One region of the Mesorhizobium sp. M0011 genome, then DNA from elsewhere that is predicted to be linked to it. Evidence: riboswitches for the same ligand, from Rfam matches in the RefSeq annotation. Region 1 holds a riboswitch; each other region holds the start of a gene.
What was found. Region 1 has a riboswitch for cobalamin ahead of bluB (5,6-dimethylbenzimidazole synthase). Riboswitches for the same ligand answer to the same signal wherever they lie in the genome.

Region 1 (5,596 bases):
CAGCCGTTCGGCTGGGAATACATCACCCGAAATTGAGACCTCGCCTTCCAGCGTATAGATGGCGCGTTCTTCCGCATCAGCAGGGATTTTCACGCTGGCGCCGGGCGCCAGGCGCAGGTCGGCGTAGAGCGTCTCCGTGTCGGCCCTGACCGGGGACCGCAGTCCCTGGAAATCGCCGATGATGAGGCGCCCGTTGACGCCTTCGGCTTCGATCTCGGGAAGCCGAAGCGCTGCGGTATTCTCGAAAACCGGAGCCACCTCTTCCTTGTCGTCCGGCAGAGCCAGCCATGTCTGCAGGCCGGATACCGACATCGGCGCGCCACGCAGTTCCTCCGGCGTACGCTCCGAATGGACGATGCCGCGGCCGGCGGTCATCAAATTCACGTCGCCGGGCTGAATGACCATTTCGGTGCCGAGTGAATCGCGGTGCCGGATCTTGCCGTCGAACAGATAGGTGACCGTCGACAGGCCGATATGCGGATGCGGACGGACATCCAGTGCCTGACCGGCGCGCAGGATCGCGGGACCCATGCGGTCGAAGAAGATGAACGGCCCCACCAGCCGCCTTTTTGCCGTCGGCAGGGCACGGCGCACCTGAAAACCGCCGATATCCTTGGCGTTGGGTATGACCATCAATTCGATCTGATCGCTGGCGAAGGCATCGCCTGCCTCAGGGTCTTTCCCGGGGAAGAAGCTCATGGACTCTCCTTGTCGGTGGTCGAAGGCCGCCTGGCCGCATCAGGCAAAGCGGATCGCCGCCTTTGCCCGCAGCTTGGCCGCCACCTCTTCGCGATTACGCGGATGCTGGTGGGTTTCCAGGGAATCGAGCAGTTCGCGCGCCGAGGCGGCGATGGCTTCGACGGCATGGTCGAAGGCGTGCTGGTTCTGCTTCGAGGGTCGCGTGGTTCCGCTCAGCTTGCGGACGAACTGAAGAGCCGCGTCGCGCACCTCGTCATTGGTTGCCGGCGGATCAAAATTGAACAGGGTCTTGATGTTTCTGCACATCGCTTCCGTATCTCCTCTTGTCCTTGAGCTGTTTCAATCGGAACGAGTTATATCCTCGATCATGATCATGTCCAAAAACCGGTGAGGCGAGGCCATCGTTCGGACCGAGCCTCAATCCGCGTCGAGTGGCTCCGTTCCAACCGGCTTGCCGTCGCGCGACAGCCTGATCTTCTCGACCTTGTCCTCGGCGGCCTTCAGCAGCCGGTCGCAATGCGCCTTCAGCGCCTCACCACGCTCATAGATCTTGATCGACTGGTCGAGCGGCACGTCGCCACGCTCCAGATCATCGACGATCTTCTCCAGCGCATCGAGTGCCTGCTCGAAGCTCATCGCCTTGACGTCTTCGTTGGTCTCATCGGCCATCATTCATCCTTTCATCAGTCGCCCGACATGGGCGGCGACCGAAAATGCCAATCCCTGCAGATCGTAGCCGCCCTCGAGCAGGCTGACGAGCCGGTTGCCGCTGTGGCGTGCCGCGCGCTGCATCAGCTGGCCGGTCGCCCAGTCGAAATCATCCTCGGTCAGATTGATCTCGGCCAGCGGATCGCGGTGGTGCGCGTCGAACCCCGCCGAAATGATGATCAGGTCGGGCGCGAAATTGTCGAGCGCGGGCAGGACGCGCGACAGGAAGGCATCGCGAAACACTTCGCTGCCGGTCTGCGGCGCCAGCGGTGCGTTGACGATGTTGCCGGCGCCCGTTTCGGTCTTCGCTCCGGTGCCGGGATAAAGCGGCATCTGGTGTGTCGAGCAATAGAGCACCGACGGATCGTCCCAGAAAATATCCTGCGTGCCATTGCCGTGATGCACGTCCCAGTCGACGACGGCAACGCGCTCGACACCGTGTTTCTTCTGCGCATAACGCGCCGCGATCGCCGCCGTGTTGAACAGGCAAAAGCCCATCGCCGTGGTCTTTTCGGCATGATGGCCGGGCGGCCGGGCGGCGACGAAGACGTTGTCGGCGCGGCCCGAAAAGACATCATCGACGGCGGCGTTGGCGGCGCCGATCGCGGTGATCGCCGCTTGCCAGCTCTTCGGGCTGGCAGTGGTGTCGGCATCGATGCGGGCAATCCCCTCGTCGGGGATGGCGGCGCGCACGCGGGCGACGAAATCGGCGGGATGCGCGTAGAGGATGGTGGCCTCGTCGCCTTCCGGCGCCTGAATACGATCGAGCCCGGCAAAGGCTTCGTCGTCGAGCACGCGCTCGATGGCGCGTAAGCGGTCGGGCCGCTCGGGATGTCCGGGCGGCGTGAGATGCTCGAGGAAGATCGGATGGGTGTAGAGACGGGTGGTCATCGTCCTAATCTAGTGACCCGGATCGACAAAGGCCATGCACGGGCGGCCGATGACTGGGGAAAATCGCGACTGCGTCCATTCGCGTCGCCGCAGGCATTGGCCCCGCGGGCGCTTCGGCGTAAGGTCCCTGGTACTGCCTGGTGCCCGCCGCAAGCGGGAGAATCGGGAACACGGTTGAATTCCGTGGCGTGCCCAACGCTGTGAGGGGGACCGCGCCGGTAAATGCCACTGTCGATGACGGGAAGGCACCGGACGCGGGTTGATCCCGAGCCAGAAGACCGGCCTGGCAGGCATTGTCATCCGCGTGGTCAGGCGGATGGCATCAGAGCGACGTGCGTCTACTTGGACGCACAAAGTACGCTCTGTCAGTTTTGAATCTGCAATCGCAAGGGGACAAGCGATGCCGGAACACATGACCGCTGCCATTGACGATGGATTTGACCAGAATGCGCGCGATGCGGTCTACCGCGCCATGTTCACGCGGCGTGACGTGCGCAGCCATTTCCTGCCCACCGCGATCGATGACGACGTGCTGGCACGGCTGCTGCTTGCCGCCCATCACGCGCCATCGGTCGGCTTCATGCAGCCATGGAATTTCATTGTCATTCGCGATGTCAAACGACGGGCGGAGGTGCGCGACCTGTTCCTGGCCGCGCGAGAACAGGAACTGCCGGCGATCGAGGCGGAAAAACAGGCGCTGTACCGCAAGCTCAAGCTGGAAGGCATCTGCGAGAGCGCGCTCAACATCTGCATCACCTGCGACCGGCAGCGCTCGAAGGGTTCGCCGCTGGGACGCTGGCACAATCCGGAGATGGATCTCTACAGCACCGTCTGCGCGGTGCAGAATTTCTGGCTGGCCGCGCGTGCCGAGGGCGTTGGCGTCGGCTGGGTGAGCATCATCGAGGCTGAGGCGCTGAAGCGGCTGTTGGCCATTCCGGATCACGTAACGCCGGTCGCCTATCTCTGCGTCGGCCGTGTTTCCGAGTTCGCTCCCAAACCGGACCTTGAAACGCATGGCTGGGGACGGCGGCTGCCGCTGCCGGAGCTGATCATGAGCGAGACCTTTTCCGGGCAAGGCGAGACACAGCTCAAATCCACCGTGGCGCGCCTCAACACCGTTCCTGCCTCACCAGACACCATCCGCCCAGCCGATCAGGGTGTGGCGCCGGCCGTAGCCCAGCGCGAACCGCCGAAGGAGGCCAGCGCCTTGTCCTTGAGCTCCCTGAACTTCGACGATGCCTCGGCCAGCCGGGCGTCCCAGGCCGGATCGGGCACCTGGCCCGCGATGGTCTTGAAATAGACCTGCATCAGGCAGGCGATGGCGAAAGGCTCGATGAACGCCGCCTTGAATGCCCAGGCGAAGACGATGGCGAGCACAAAAGCCCAGCCGGCGAGCTGGCCAGGCATCAGGAACAGAATCGCACCGGCAGGTGCCAGCATCATCAGAAAGATGATGAACGACATGCCCCACATGATGACCGCCAGCCAGACGGCGTTCTTGACCATGACCTTGCCGTTCTGAGCATAGAGCACTACGCCTTGGCGCGCCGTCTCGAAGGGCGAGGCTGAATTGATGCGGATGTTGTAGCCGAGGATGATCTCGTCGACATAGGTCAGCGACAGGCGGATCACCGTGTTGATGAAGGAGACCAGGCCGCTCAGGCCTGGTATCGGCAGGAAGGCGGCGATACCGCCGAGCAGGCCGGTGATGGCACGGATGGCACCCTTGACGAGTCGGTCGACGACGAAAAGGATGTTGGCTTCGGCAAAACGCTGGGTGACGACATCCCTGGCGTAGGCGATCTGGTCCTGACCGCCGGGAATGTCGCGGCCGTCGATCAGATGAACCATGACGGCGATGTGGCCGGCCTTGACGACATAGAGGATGTATTCGCGGATCCAGTAGACGGCGATCGAGACGACGCCGAAACCGACCACGCCGCCCCACAGGGCAAACGACAGCGGCCCGTCGGGATCGGTGGAGATATGGCCGACGCCATAGCCGACAGAGGCACCGGTGCCGGTCGCCACGATGTAGGCCAGCGTGATGCCGAAATAGACGATCATGCGAAAAACGATGAACGGCCAGGTCCGCATCATGATGGACACCGACCGGCCGATCTCAAAATCCCACATGTGCCCCGAATCTCCGCCTCAGAGATGGTGGAAGAGGATGGACTCAACCCGGCGATTGTCAATTGCCGGCCCTGACGCCAAAGGGCGACGAATTCGGGGTAACGGGTTGGTTCGGAGCCCGCCAGCGCGTTGGCTGACGGAGCATCAAACGAAAAACCCGCCTGTGCGGCCGGTCACTGGCGCAAATCAGCACCATGGACGAATATATACCTTAGCTGAGGGCACGGTGTCAAGAAAAAATTCCTATCGTGAACAGCTGCCGGCACGAAAGCTCTGGTGGGAACTTCAATTCGACTGCGGATCCGGCTTCCTGAGCAGGCCTTCGAGCAGTTGCTTGAACGCCGTCACCACCTTCTTCGACGTCGTTTCGGGGTCGTTCGAATTGGCGATCCGTTGCGCCGCCTGGCTGCTCGCTCCGATGATCAGTCGCGAGGCGGTCTCGGGGTCGAGGCTGGAGACAACGACCCCCTCCTCCTGCAGCGCGGTCAGATGGTCGGTCATTGAAGCGATGCACGCACTGGCATTCGGCCATTGCGCTGGATCCCCCAGCACGGCCGGGCCATCGCGGAACATGATGCGCTGGATTTCCGGCTCCAGCGCCATCTCGATATAGGTCGAGCACTCGTCGACGAAATGTTGCCAGCGGGTCGGTGCTCTCGACGCGACCTCATTGATGCGCGCCGCCATCTCGCCGTCAATCTGGGCTATGACCGCCTGCAGCAGCCCCTTCTTGTCGCCGAAATGATGATAGAGCGCGCCGCGCGTCAGCCCGGCCGAAGCGGTGAAATCATCCATCGAGGCTGCTGCATAGCCTGTTGTGCCGAAGGCATGACGGGCCGCCGCGATAAGCTTTGCGCGCGTCTCGGCGATCATCTCCTTGCGGGGTCTGTGCATGTGTCCTGGACCTATTCACATACGCTTCGTATGCTAATTGACATACGCGGCGTATGCTCTATCTAATAATCATACGCTCCGTATGTAATTGTCCAATCGTCCTTTGTCGAGGAACCAACCGATGCAAAATCCCTATGCGGAAATCTTTCGTGCCCCCGGCGCCAAGGGCTTTGCGGCCGCCGGCTTCCTAGCGCGCCTGCCGATCGCCATGGCGCCCATCGGCATCGTGGCGATGCTGTCGCAGGCGCGCGGCGAATACTGGCTGGCT
Region 2 (5,596 bases), on a different contig from region 1:
GCAGAGCCGATCTTCCGCAGATATGGCGGCCGGCCGCATTGGGGCAAGATGCACAGCCTGAAAGCGGCGGATCTGAAAAAGCTCTACCCGCGCTGGGACGATGCCATGGCGGTGCGCCGCGACGTCGATCCGCAAAACCGCTTCGTCACGCCCTATATGGCCGGCCTGTTCGGCATCGAATGATGAGCACCTATTTTTCCACCCTGTCCGATGCGCTGAAGGAAGCCGGCATCTTCCAGCCCTGCCTGCTGCTCGATCGCGACCGGCTGGACGGCAACATTGCCCTGGTAAAGGAGAGACTGGATCCCGGCCTGGCCGTGCGGCTGGTCGACAAATCGCTCGCCTGCCTGCCGCTGCTTGCGCATATCGGCAAGGCGCTCGGCAGTGAGCGCTTCATGACCTTCCATCCGCCGATCAGCGAGGCGGTGCTGAAGGCGTTTCCGGATGCCGATCTGCTGTATGGCAAGCCGATGCCTGTCGATGCGGCAAGGGCTGTGCTTTCGAGGGGCGTGGTCGACTGGTCGCGTGTCTGCTGGCTGATCGACAGCGAGGAGAGACTGGCGGAATATGGCGCCCTCGCTGGCGAACTCGGCATCGGCCTGCGCATCGCTTTCGAGATCGATGTCGGGCTGCATCGCGGCGGGTTCGCCAATCCTGAGGCCTTGTCGAAGGCGTTGAGCGCGTTGCCGGCCCGGCTGCATTGCGAAGGCGTCATGGCCTACGAGGCGCATGCGCCGCTCATTCCCGGCCTTTTCGGCGGACCGGCAAAGGCATTGGCCAAGGCGTCGGCGGAGGCCTCGGCGTTCGTCGCCTGTCTCGGCGCCGACCAGCGCCGTATCCTGAACATCGGCGGCAGCAAGACCGCGCTGCTTCATCATGGCGGCATGGCCAACGAGGTCTCGATGGGCTCGGCCTTCGTGCTGCCCAGTGATTTCGATACGCCAGGCCTCGACGGCTTCCAGCCGGCGGCCTTCATCGCCACGCCGATCTTGAAAATGGTCGAGCCGATGCTGCCTGGCCCGCCGGCCGTCACCCGCCTGCTGCAGGCGCTCGGCCGCTTCCCGCGCAAGGGCTGCTATCTCTATGGCGGCAAGTGGATGGCCGAGCCCGTCTTCCCCGAAGGCATGAAGGCGAACGGGCTGCTCGGCCTGTCCTCCAACCAGCAATTCATGGGCTTGCCCGCCGACGCGACCGCAAAGCCCGGCGACTACGCGTTTCTAAGGCCGACGCAGAGCGAAGCCGTGCTGCAGCAGTTCGGGTCGATCGCTGTGTTTTCCGGCGGCGGGATAGTCGATCGCTGGCCGGCGCTGCCGATGGCCTGACCGACTACGCCTTCACCGGTATCCAGATCTCCAGCCCGCCATTGCCGCTGCGTGGGTCGAACTCAGGGCCGTAGCGTTCGAATTCCGGCGCATCCGATATCTCGTGGCCGGAAGCCGGCAGCCATTTGTTCCAGATCGTATTGACCGTGCGGCGGATGGTCGAGATGTGTTCGCGGTGGGCAAAGACCGCATATTTCTGCGCCGGCACCCGCACCCGGCTGAATTCCTTGGGCAGGTCGGAAAAATCAGACACTTCGACGCCGGCGATGTAGTCGAAATTGCCGGCATCGTCGCCGTTGACGCAGACGCCATAGGCGACGTCGCCGGCCTCGCCCGGAATGTTGCCGATATAGGGGCCGAAGCGCTGCCATTGCATCGGAATGGCGGCGCTGGTTTCGCAGCTGTAGCGTTCGCCGAGGCCGGCGATCAGGAACGGCCGGCTGGTCTCGAAACGCGGTGGTTCGAGATTGGTGAGGAAGGACTGGTCCATCAGGATCGGCTCCACGAGGTCGAGCTTGTCGAGTGTGCCTTGCGCGCGCACCAGTTCCGGCGTGGTGCCGAACTGATCGCGGAAGGCACGGGTGAACGCCTCATGCGAGTTGTAGCCGGCGTCGAGCGCGACGGAGAGAATGTCGGGCGCCCCGCCGGCCAGCTTGCGCGCCGCCTCGGTGAGCCGGCGTGAGCGCATGTAGCCCATCACCGAGCGGCCCGTGGCAGCGCCGAAAGCCCGCGTCACATGAAAACGCGACACGCCGCTGCTTTGCGCGATATCGTCAAGCGAGATCGCCTCCGGCAGATGACTTTCGACGAACCACAGCGCTTTCTCGGTCGGGTTCATTTTGCTCCTCGCATTGGCCAGATCATCCTGCCGTTTCCTGGCGCGGCCAGTTTGATCGAAATTGCGCATCCCGCGCAATCGAACCGATCCCGTCACAGTCGCACACCGATATGGCACAGCGGTCGAGCGCCCCTTGCCGCCGACGAGCCAAATTCGGCAGGCTTCGCTTGACAGCGCCAGGCGGCATCCTCTAAATGCGTAATGTTATTACATATCGAGAGCGTGAAATGCATGTTTCCCCTAGCCGGCCCACCACTCCGTCCGAGAAATCCATTGCGAAGCGATTGGGGGAAATCTACGCTGAAGCGGTGATGGTCCCCGAGTCGAAAGGCGAGGGGTGAAAAGGGAACACGGTGAGATCCCCAGGGGTCGAGGCCGTGGCTGCCCCCGCAACTGTAAGCGGCGAGCAAAATCCGTGAATGCCACTGGCCGGCAAGGCTGGGAAGGCAGGATGGCGCAACGACCCGCGAGCCAGGAGACCTGCCATCACTGAGTTGACCGGACGGGGTGTGCCGGGAGGAAACGCGAATCCCGGTCTTGTCGGCCGCTTCGCCAGCTTCCTTCCGTCGCCAGTTTTGGAAAGTGACGGAAAGTTGGACGGGTCTATCGATCATCGCATCATCGTGTGCACGCTTTGCCATCCCGGCAATCTGGCGGGCAGCCGATGACCGTAGCGCTTCTCGAAGCACATGACCTCTGCGCCATGGCCAATGGGCGGGATCTGGTCCAGGCGGTCAGCTTCTCGGTGGCCGCTGGCGATCGCCTAGCCATCATCGGTCCCAACGGCGCGGGCAAGACGACGCTGCTGCGCATGCTGTCGGGCATGCTGCGGCCGAGCTCCGGCGAGGTGAACCTCGGCGGGCGCCGGCTGGACGGGATTTCCGCCGCCGAGCGGGCGCTGCATATCGCCGTTGTCGGCCAGGCCGACCAGCCCGATCCGCGGCTGGCGGTGATCGACTATGTCGAGCTGGGCCGGGTCCCGCACGCTCGGCTACGGCGCAGGAGCGAGGAGCGTGACATTGTCGTCGATGCGCTGCGCCGGACCGGCCTGCTGCCGCTGCTTGGCCGCACCATCGGCTCGCTGTCGGGCGGCGAGCGCCAGCGCGCCCAACTGGCCCGCGCCATCGCCCAGCAGCCAAAGATCCTGTTCCTCGACGAGCCGACCAACCATCTCGACCCGCGCGCCCGCGGCGAACTGCTCGACCTCGTGGCAGGCTTCGAGATGACGGTGATCGCGGTGCTGCACGATCTGGCGCTGGTGGCACCGTTCGCCACCAGGGTGGCGGTGATGAACCATGCCCGTCTGCAAGCGCTCGCCGCACCGCGCGAAGCGCTGACCCAAAAGCTGATTCGCGAAATTTTCGGCATCGATGTGCTGCGTCTGCGCCATCCGACCGAAGACCGCGAACTGACGGTGTTCGATGTTCCGAACCGTGCCGCGCCGCCATCCTGATTGAAGCCGTCCCATATCGATCATCCCGTCCACAGGAGCAAACCCTTGAAACGCCTTGCTTTTTCGCTTGCCTTCTCGCTGCTGGCCTCGACAGCCCTGGCCTTCCCGGTAACTGTCGACAGCTGCGGCAAGCCGCTGACCTTCGATGCGCCGCCGAAGCGCGTCGTCATCCAGGATCTCAACATGGCCGAGATGGCTTTCGCGCTGAAACTGCAGCCGTCGATCGTCGGCCTGACCGGCATCACCGGATGGTACAAGGTGGGTCCTGAGTTCAAGGCCGAGCAGGGTTCGATCCCGGAACTGGCGCCGAAATATCCGACGCTCGAAAACCTCGTCGCGGTCGAGCCCGATTTTTTCTTCGCCGGCTGGTATTATGGCATGAAGCCGGGTGGTGAAGTGACGCCCGACACGCTTGCTCCGCACGGCATCAAGACGCTGGTGCTGACGGAAAGCTGCGTCCATCTCGACAAGAGCCGCCCTGCCGCCTCGATGGACCTGCTCTATGGCGATGTCGAGAAACTGGGCAAGATCTTCGGCAAGGAGGCCGAAGCTGAGAAGCTTGTCTCCGGCTGGAAGACGCGGCTCGCCGACATCACCGCCAAGGTCGGCGACGCCAAGGGAACGCGGGTCTTCCTCTATGATTCCGGCGAGGACAAGCCGTTCACCGCAGGCAAATTCGCCATCCCCAGCGCCATGATATCAGCCGCCGGCGGCGACAACATCATGGCCGACATGGACACCAGCTGGGGCAATACGGACTGGGAAACGGTGGCGTCGCGCAATCCGCAATTCCTCATCCTGCTCGATTACCAGGATGGCGGTGGCTACAGGAAACTGCTCGATTTCCTGAAGGCGCATCCGGCGATGAAGGAGACGGACGCGGTCAAGAACGAGCGCTTCGTCGCCCTGCGCTATGCCGAACTGACGCCGGGCCCGGCCAACATCGAAGCGATCGACAAGATCGCCAAGGCCATGCATCCGGAAGCGTTTTGATGCCTGTGGCCCAAAAGTGCGCAGCGGTTTTGGGGCAACGACATGCATGAACAAAAGATCCTGGAAGTGCGTCGCACGCGTCCTGACAGACACGACGCATTTCCAGGCTTGCGCCATACGGCATTTGCACTGGCCATGCTGGCGGGGGCGGCGGCGCTCGCCGCTCTCGCTCTGCTGTCGATCGCCTACGGCTCGACGCTGATCCCGCTGACCGATGTTGTTGCCGCGCTTGGCCGCGCAGTCGGCTTCAGCGGGCACGACGTGGCCGGGCCGGTCGGCAAGATCGTGGTCGACCTGCGGCTGCCGCGCACGATCCTGGCCATCTGCGTCGGGGCCGGTCTCGGCGTCGTCGGTGCGCTGCTGCAGACGGTGACCCGCAACGACCTTGCCGACCCGTTCCTGTTCGGCCTGTCGTCGGGCGCCGCCGCGGGTGCGGTTTCCGTCATCACCGTCTTCGGCGACAGTTTCGGCATCTGGACATTGCCGGTCGCGGCCTTCACCGGCGGCATATTGGCTGCCGGCGTAGTGCTGCTGCTGGTTGCGCGGGTGAGGGGGCAAGGCCCGGAGCGGCTGATCCTTGCCGGCCTTGCCGTGTCCTTCATGTTCACCGCCTTGACCAACTATCTTGTCTTTGCCGGCGATCAGCGCGCCGCCCACTCCGTGCTGTTCTGGCCATGGGCGGCCTTGGCCTGGCGCGCTGGGATAATATCTGGCTGGGCGCGCTGGGAGCAGGCACCATTCTGGCTTACGCGCTGTGGAACCACCGCCGGCTCGATGCTTTCCTGGCCGGCGAAAACGCCGCCGAAAGCCTGGGCGTGCCGGTGGCGCGGATGCGAAGGATGACCTTTCTCGTCGCCGCCTTCTCGACGGCGATCCTGGTCTCGGTCGCCGGCGTCATCGGCTTCGTCGGGCTGATGATCCCGCATCTGTCGCGGCCGCTGGCGGGCCCCTTGCACCTGCGCCTGGTTGCCAGCTGCGCCGTCTTCGGCG
Region 3 (5,596 bases), on a different contig from region 1:
CCGGTGATCGACGGCACCATCGTCTCCTCGTCGGCCAGAACCTTGACGCGGACGCGCACATTCTGCTTCGGCGACAGGAGATGATAGACGACGTCGAAGCGCTTGGCCCGCGACGGATAGTCGGCGCCGCAGACATCGATGATCGAGATGAACTGGCAGCGCGCATCGTCGCGCAGGAAGGTCATGACCTCGACCAGGTCGCGCGGCTCTACATGAACGGTAAGCTCGCCATAGGCAATCGCCGCTTCGTTCACGCGGCCGATCAGCTTCTCGCCGAGATAGGTCGACAGTTCGCTCAGGGATGCGGTCATGGATTTACCGTTCGATCGTGCCGGTGCGGCGGATCTTCTTCTGCAGCAGAAGAATGCCGTAGAGCAGCGCTTCGGCGCTCGGCGGACAGCCGGGCACATAGATGTCGACCGGCACGATGCGGTCGCAGCCGCGCACCACCGAATAGGAATAGTGGTAGTAGCCACCGCCATTGGCGCAGGAGCCCATCGAGATGACGTAACGCGGTTCCGGCATCTGGTCGTAGACCTTGCGCAGCGCCGGCGCCATCTTGTTGGTCAGCGTGCCGGCGACGATCATGATGTCGGACTGGCGCGGGGACGCGCGCGGCGCGACGCCGAACCGCTCCGAATCATAGCGCGGCATCGAGGTGTGGATCATCTCGACCGCGCAGCAAGCGAGGCCGAACGTCATGAACATCAGCGACCCGCTGCGCGCCCAGGTGATGAGCGCCTCGGTCGAAGTGACCAAAAAGCCCTTGTCGGCCAACTCATTGTTGATCTCGAGGAAGAAGGGATCGTCCTCCCCCACCGGCCTGCCGGTGTTGGGGTCGATAATACCCTTGGGCTTCGGCGCGACGAGGGTGCCTGAACTGTCGTTCAATCCCATTCCAGCGCTCCTTTTTTCCATTCATAGGCAAAGCCGATGGTCAGCACCGCCAAAAACACCATCATCGACCAGAAACCGAGCATGCCGATCTTCGAAAACGACACCGCCCACGGAAACAGGAAGGCCACTTCCAGGTCGAAGATGATGAACAGGATCGACACCAGGTAGAAACGGATGTCGAACTTCATGCGCGCGTCGTCGAACGAGTTGAAACCGCACTCATAGGCGGAAAGCTTTTCGGGATCTGGATTGCGGTAGGCCACCAGAAAGGGCGCGGCCAGCAGCGCCAGGCCGACAACCAGCGCCACGCCTATGAACAGGACGATGGGCAGGTATGAGCTCAAGAGTGCGTTCATGCTCGGCTTTCCGTTGGCGCCAATCCACTTTGATTACAGCACCGGACCCTAATGCGGAAGCGTGACAGTTTAACCGCTGAACCGTTTTAAGGGCCTATGCTGCAACGCGGCGAGGGTTAGCGCAGCACTTCCAGCGAAGCAAGTCAAACCTTGTTCAAAACACCGACCTGGACGGCATATCGCGGCAAACTGGTCCGATCCGCTCCTGTTTGATTTCCTGCGCCTATTACTCCACTTTTCTCTCCTGACATGGATGCCGCCAAAACCCTGCTAGCATGGGTTGGAATCAGCCTTTCGACCCTCGGTCAAAACACTTCAAAGTGATGCCTGCATGAAGGAAAAGATCTCGCTCCCCACGGCCCGTCGCATCGCGCTTGCCGCCCAGGGGTTCCTCGATCCCCGCCCGACCGGTACGCCCGACCGCCGGCATTTTGCCCGCACCCTCTCCCGCACCGGCCTGCTGCAGATCGATTCCGTCAGCGCCGTGGTGCGCGCTCATTATATGCCGCTCTATTCGCGCCTTGGCCCCTACCCGTTCTCGCTGCTCGACAACGCGGCCGTGACGCGCAAGCGCACTGTTTTCGAATACTGGGCGCACGAGGCCTCCTTCCTGCCGGTCGAGACATACCCGCTGATGCGCTGGCGCATGCAGCGCGCCGAGCGCGGCGAGGAAATGTATCTGGGGCTCGCCAAATGGGGCCGCGAGCACGCCGGCTACATCGAAGAGATCTACCGCCAGGTCGCCGAGCGCGGCCCGATCGCCGCTTCCGCGCTGGAGGGCCAGAAAGGCTCGGGCGGCTGGTGGGGCTGGAGCCATGCCAAGCACGCCTTCGAATGGCTGTTCTGGGCCGGCCGCATCACCACGGCGCACCGTCGCGGGTTCGAGCGTTTCTATGATCTGCCCGAGCGCGTGCTGCCGCAGGCGGTCCTCGACCTTCCAGTGCCGACGCCTGAGGACGCGCACCGCGAATTGCTGCGCATTTCCGCCCGCGCCCACGGCGTGGCGACTTCAGGCGATTTGCGCGATTATTTCCGGCTGTCGCCCGCCGACATGAAAGGCCGGCTGGAGGAGCTCGTCGAAACAGGCGAGTTGATGCCGGTGCGTGTCGAAGGCTGGGACAAGCCGGCCTATCTTCACCGGGACGCCCGCCAGCCGCGCAAAGTCGAGGCCCGCGCCCTGCTGGCACCCTTCGATCCGGTCGTCTTCGAGCGTTCGCGCACCGAGCGGCTGTTCGACTTCCACTACCGCATCGAGATCTACACGCCGGCCGACAAGCGGCAATACGGCTATTATGTCCTGCCGTTCCTGCTCGGCGACAGGATCGTGGCACGCGTCGACCTCAAGGCCGATCGCCCGGCCAGCATACTGCGCGTCCATGCGGCCTATGCGGAGCCCGGTGCACCGCCTGAAACCGCTGCAGAGCTGTTCGAGGAATTGAAGCAGATGCAGGGCTGGCTCGGTCTCGAACGCATCGAAGTGACGCCTGCCGGGGATTTGGGGCCGGCGCTGGCCGACATCGCCGTGTCGTAAGCTCGCGTTGACACCGCCGCCCGCAAAAGCCTAAATCCGGTTCCAGATGGTCCCTTGCCCGCAACGGCAAGGGCTAAGAGGGAATGCGGTGCGGGGCAAAATCCCAAATCCGCGGCTGTCCCCGCAACTGTAAGCGAAGAGCCAAGGCCGAAAGCCACTGGGGAGTTCCCGGGAAGGCGGCTACCAAGGCGATGACCCGCGAGCCAGGAGACCTGCCGTCTGCGACTTTAGAATCCGATCGCCCGGCGGGTTTCCGGGCAAGGAGCACGATCTTGGACCACGACAGCAGTTTTTCGGCTGGCACAGCGGATATCTCGTCCGGCCATGATGATGCCTTGGCCGGCGTCACCATCATCGTCTGCGCCTCCTGCCGCGATGAGACCGGCGCCGACGCTCATCCCCGCGCCGGCGAATTGCTGGCGGACGACACGCGCCGCGCCGCATCTGGCGACGACATCCGCATCCGCAGCGTCGAATGCCTCGGCAATTGCAAGCGCCGCCTCAGCGCCGCCATCCTGCGCGACGGTTGCTGGAGCTATGTCTTCGGCGACCTGACAGCGACCAGCGGCGCCGACCTCATCACGGGTGCCAAGCTTTTCGCCACCTCGATCGACGGTCTGATCCCGTGGCGTGGCCGTCCCGATAGCCTGAAGCGCGGCCTCGTTGCCCGCATCCCTCCCCTAGACCTGCTGAAGGATTGACCATGACTGCCCCAGATTCGCCTGCGAACCTCTCCCGCGTTCCCTGCACCGTCGTCACCGGCTTCCTCGGCGCCGGCAAGACGACGCTGGTCCGTCACCTCCTGGAAAACGCCGGCGGCAAGCGCATTGCCATCATCGTCAACGAATTCGGCGACATCGGCATCGACGGCGAGATCCTCAAGGGCTGCGGCATAGACACCTGCCCGGAGGAAAATATCGTCGAACTGGCCAATGGCTGCATCTGCTGCACCGTCGCCGACGATTTCGTCCCGGCGCTCGACAAGATCCTCGCGCTGACGCCGAGGGTCGACCACATCCTGATCGAGACTTCGGGCCTGGCGCTGCCCAAGCCGCTGGTCCAGGCCTTTCAATGGCCGAGCGTGAAGAGCCGCGTCACAGTCGACGGCGTCATCGCCGTGGTCGACGGGCCGGCACTGGCCGAAGGCCGCGTCGCCAACGACATGAATGCCTTGCAGGCGCAGCGCGCCGGGGACGAGACGCTCGACCATGACGATCCGGTGGAAGAAGTGTTCGAGGATCAGATCGCCTGCGCCGACCTGATCATCCTGTCGAAGAGCGACCTGATGGACGCCGCCGGCACCGCCCGCGCCAACGCCATCATCAACGAACATTCCGCCCGCGCGGTGAAGATCGTGCCGACGTCGCATGGCAAGGTCGATCCCTCCGTGCTGCTCGGTCTCGGTCTCGCCGTCGAGGACGACATCGAAAACCGCAAGTCCCACCATGACGGCGCATTCGACCATGAGCATGACGACTTCGACACCTTCATCGTCGACATTGCCTCGATCGCCAATCCGGACGAGTTGGCAAAGCGCGTCGCCACCGTCGCCGAAGAAGAGAACGTGCTGCGCGTAAAAGGCTTCGTCGAGGTCGGCGGCAAGCCCATGCGGCTCTTGCTGCAGGCCGTCGGGCCGCGCGTCAATCATTACTATGACCGCGCCTGGACCGCGCAGGACGACCGCCGCTCGCGTCTCGTCGTCATCGGCCTGAAGGGGCTGAACCGCCCGGCGATCGAGCGTATACTCGCCGGCTGATCTCGGACACGGGTTGCGATGCACATCCTCACCACGACATCCGCCTCGCTCGACGACCTCGCCGAGCCGGTCGATCTGCGGCAGGCGCCGGCGGATATCGTGGCCCTGTCCTTCACCGACAGCGACCTCGCCGGACTGGCGGCAGCCTGGAAGGCCGATGCCGGCCGCCTGCCCTCGATGCGGCTGGCTGCCCTGCGTGACCTGCGCCATCCCATGTCCGTCGACCTCTGGGTCGACAGCGTCGCCCGTCACGCCAAGGTCATCCTCGTGCGCATCCTCGGCGGCTACGACTGGTGGCGCTACGGCTGCGACCAGCTTGCCTCGACCGCCCGCGCACACGGCATAAAGCTGGCGCTGCTGCCCGGCGAATGCCGCGACGAGGATCTGCGCCTGATCGAAGCCTCGACGCTGCCGCGCGAGGAGCTCGATGGCCTGCTCGACTATTTCCGCGAGGGCGGCCCGGCGAATATGAGCGCGCTGGTGCGGAGGCTGGCGCGACTGGCGGGACAGGATGCGGCTTTTGCAGAGCCGGTTCCAGTGCCGAAAGCCGGGTTTTATGAGCCAGGACTTGGGGTCGTTGGTGATCCTTCACACCCCCCTCTGTCCTGCCGGACATCTCCCCCGCAAGGGGGGAGATCGGACTTCATCAAAGCCGGCTCTTTTCCCGTTTCATTAGAAGCTGACGCGTCCGCAACCTCGACAATTGGCGAAATCTCCAATGACAGCGCAATCTCCCCCCTTGCGGGGGAGATGTCCGGCAGGACAGAGGGGGGTGTGAAGGAACTCGACGCTGACAACGTCAACGCTCCTATCATCCCCATCCTGTTCTATCGCTCGATGCTATTGGCCGCCGATGTCGCGCCCATCGATGCGCTTTTCCACGCGCTCCGCCAGCGCGGCATCAATCCGGTCCCCATCTTCGTCTCCAGCCTCAAGGACCCCTCATCCCTGGCGTTCGTGGAAACCGCACTCGCCGCGCTCAATCCCGCCGCCATCATCACCGCGACCGCTTTCGCGTCCGGCGCCGAACCCGGCATTGAAACCCTGTTCGACCGC

Region 2: it holds a riboswitch for cobalamin, as region 1 does, so the genes downstream of both, NKK51_RS16080 (ABC transporter ATP-binding protein) here and bluB (5,6-dimethylbenzimidazole synthase) in region 1, are expected to answer to the same signal.
Region 3: it holds a riboswitch for cobalamin, as region 1 does, so the genes downstream of both, NKK51_RS06895 (DUF1636 family protein) here and bluB (5,6-dimethylbenzimidazole synthase) in region 1, are expected to answer to the same signal.

The regions. Positions count from the first base shown of each region.
Region 1 covers NZ_JAMYVQ010000001.1:374,450-380,045, forward strand. The annotation lists gene NKK51_RS01760 (pirin family protein) at 1-699, opposite strand, end outside; gene NKK51_RS01765 (DUF2277 domain-containing protein) at 739-1,005, opposite strand; gene NKK51_RS01770 (exodeoxyribonuclease VII small subunit) at 1,117-1,368, opposite strand; gene NKK51_RS01775 (histone deacetylase family protein) at 1,372-2,298, opposite strand; cobalamin riboswitch at 2,420-2,599, shown strand; partial or broken gene bluB (5,6-dimethylbenzimidazole synthase) at 2,711-3,328, shown strand; gene NKK51_RS01785 (hypothetical protein) at 3,451-4,434, opposite strand; gene NKK51_RS01790 (TetR/AcrR family transcriptional regulator) at 4,720-5,328, opposite strand; gene NKK51_RS01795 (MFS transporter) at 5,450-5,596, shown strand, end outside.
Region 2 covers NZ_JAMYVQ010000013.1:21,737-27,332, forward strand. The annotation lists gene NKK51_RS16065 (D-arabinono-1,4-lactone oxidase) at 1-183, shown strand, start outside; gene NKK51_RS16070 (DSD1 family PLP-dependent enzyme) at 183-1,322, shown strand; gene NKK51_RS16075 (AraC family transcriptional regulator) at 1,327-2,160, opposite strand; cobalamin riboswitch at 2,456-2,662, shown strand; gene NKK51_RS16080 (ABC transporter ATP-binding protein) at 2,825-3,613, shown strand; gene NKK51_RS16085 (ABC transporter substrate-binding protein) at 3,659-4,606, shown strand; partial or broken gene NKK51_RS16090 (FecCD family ABC transporter permease) at 4,742-5,596, shown strand, end outside.
Region 3 covers NZ_JAMYVQ010000004.1:273,602-279,197, reverse strand. The annotation lists gene NKK51_RS06915 (NADH-quinone oxidoreductase subunit C) at 1-311, opposite strand, end outside; gene NKK51_RS06910 (NuoB/complex I 20 kDa subunit family protein) at 316-897, opposite strand; gene NKK51_RS06905 (NADH-quinone oxidoreductase subunit A) at 888-1,253, opposite strand; gene NKK51_RS06900 (winged helix-turn-helix domain-containing protein) at 1,585-2,784, shown strand; cobalamin riboswitch at 2,815-3,018, shown strand; gene NKK51_RS06895 (DUF1636 family protein) at 3,057-3,485, shown strand; gene cobW (cobalamin biosynthesis protein CobW) at 3,488-4,540, shown strand; gene NKK51_RS06885 (cobaltochelatase subunit CobN) at 4,559-5,596, shown strand, end outside.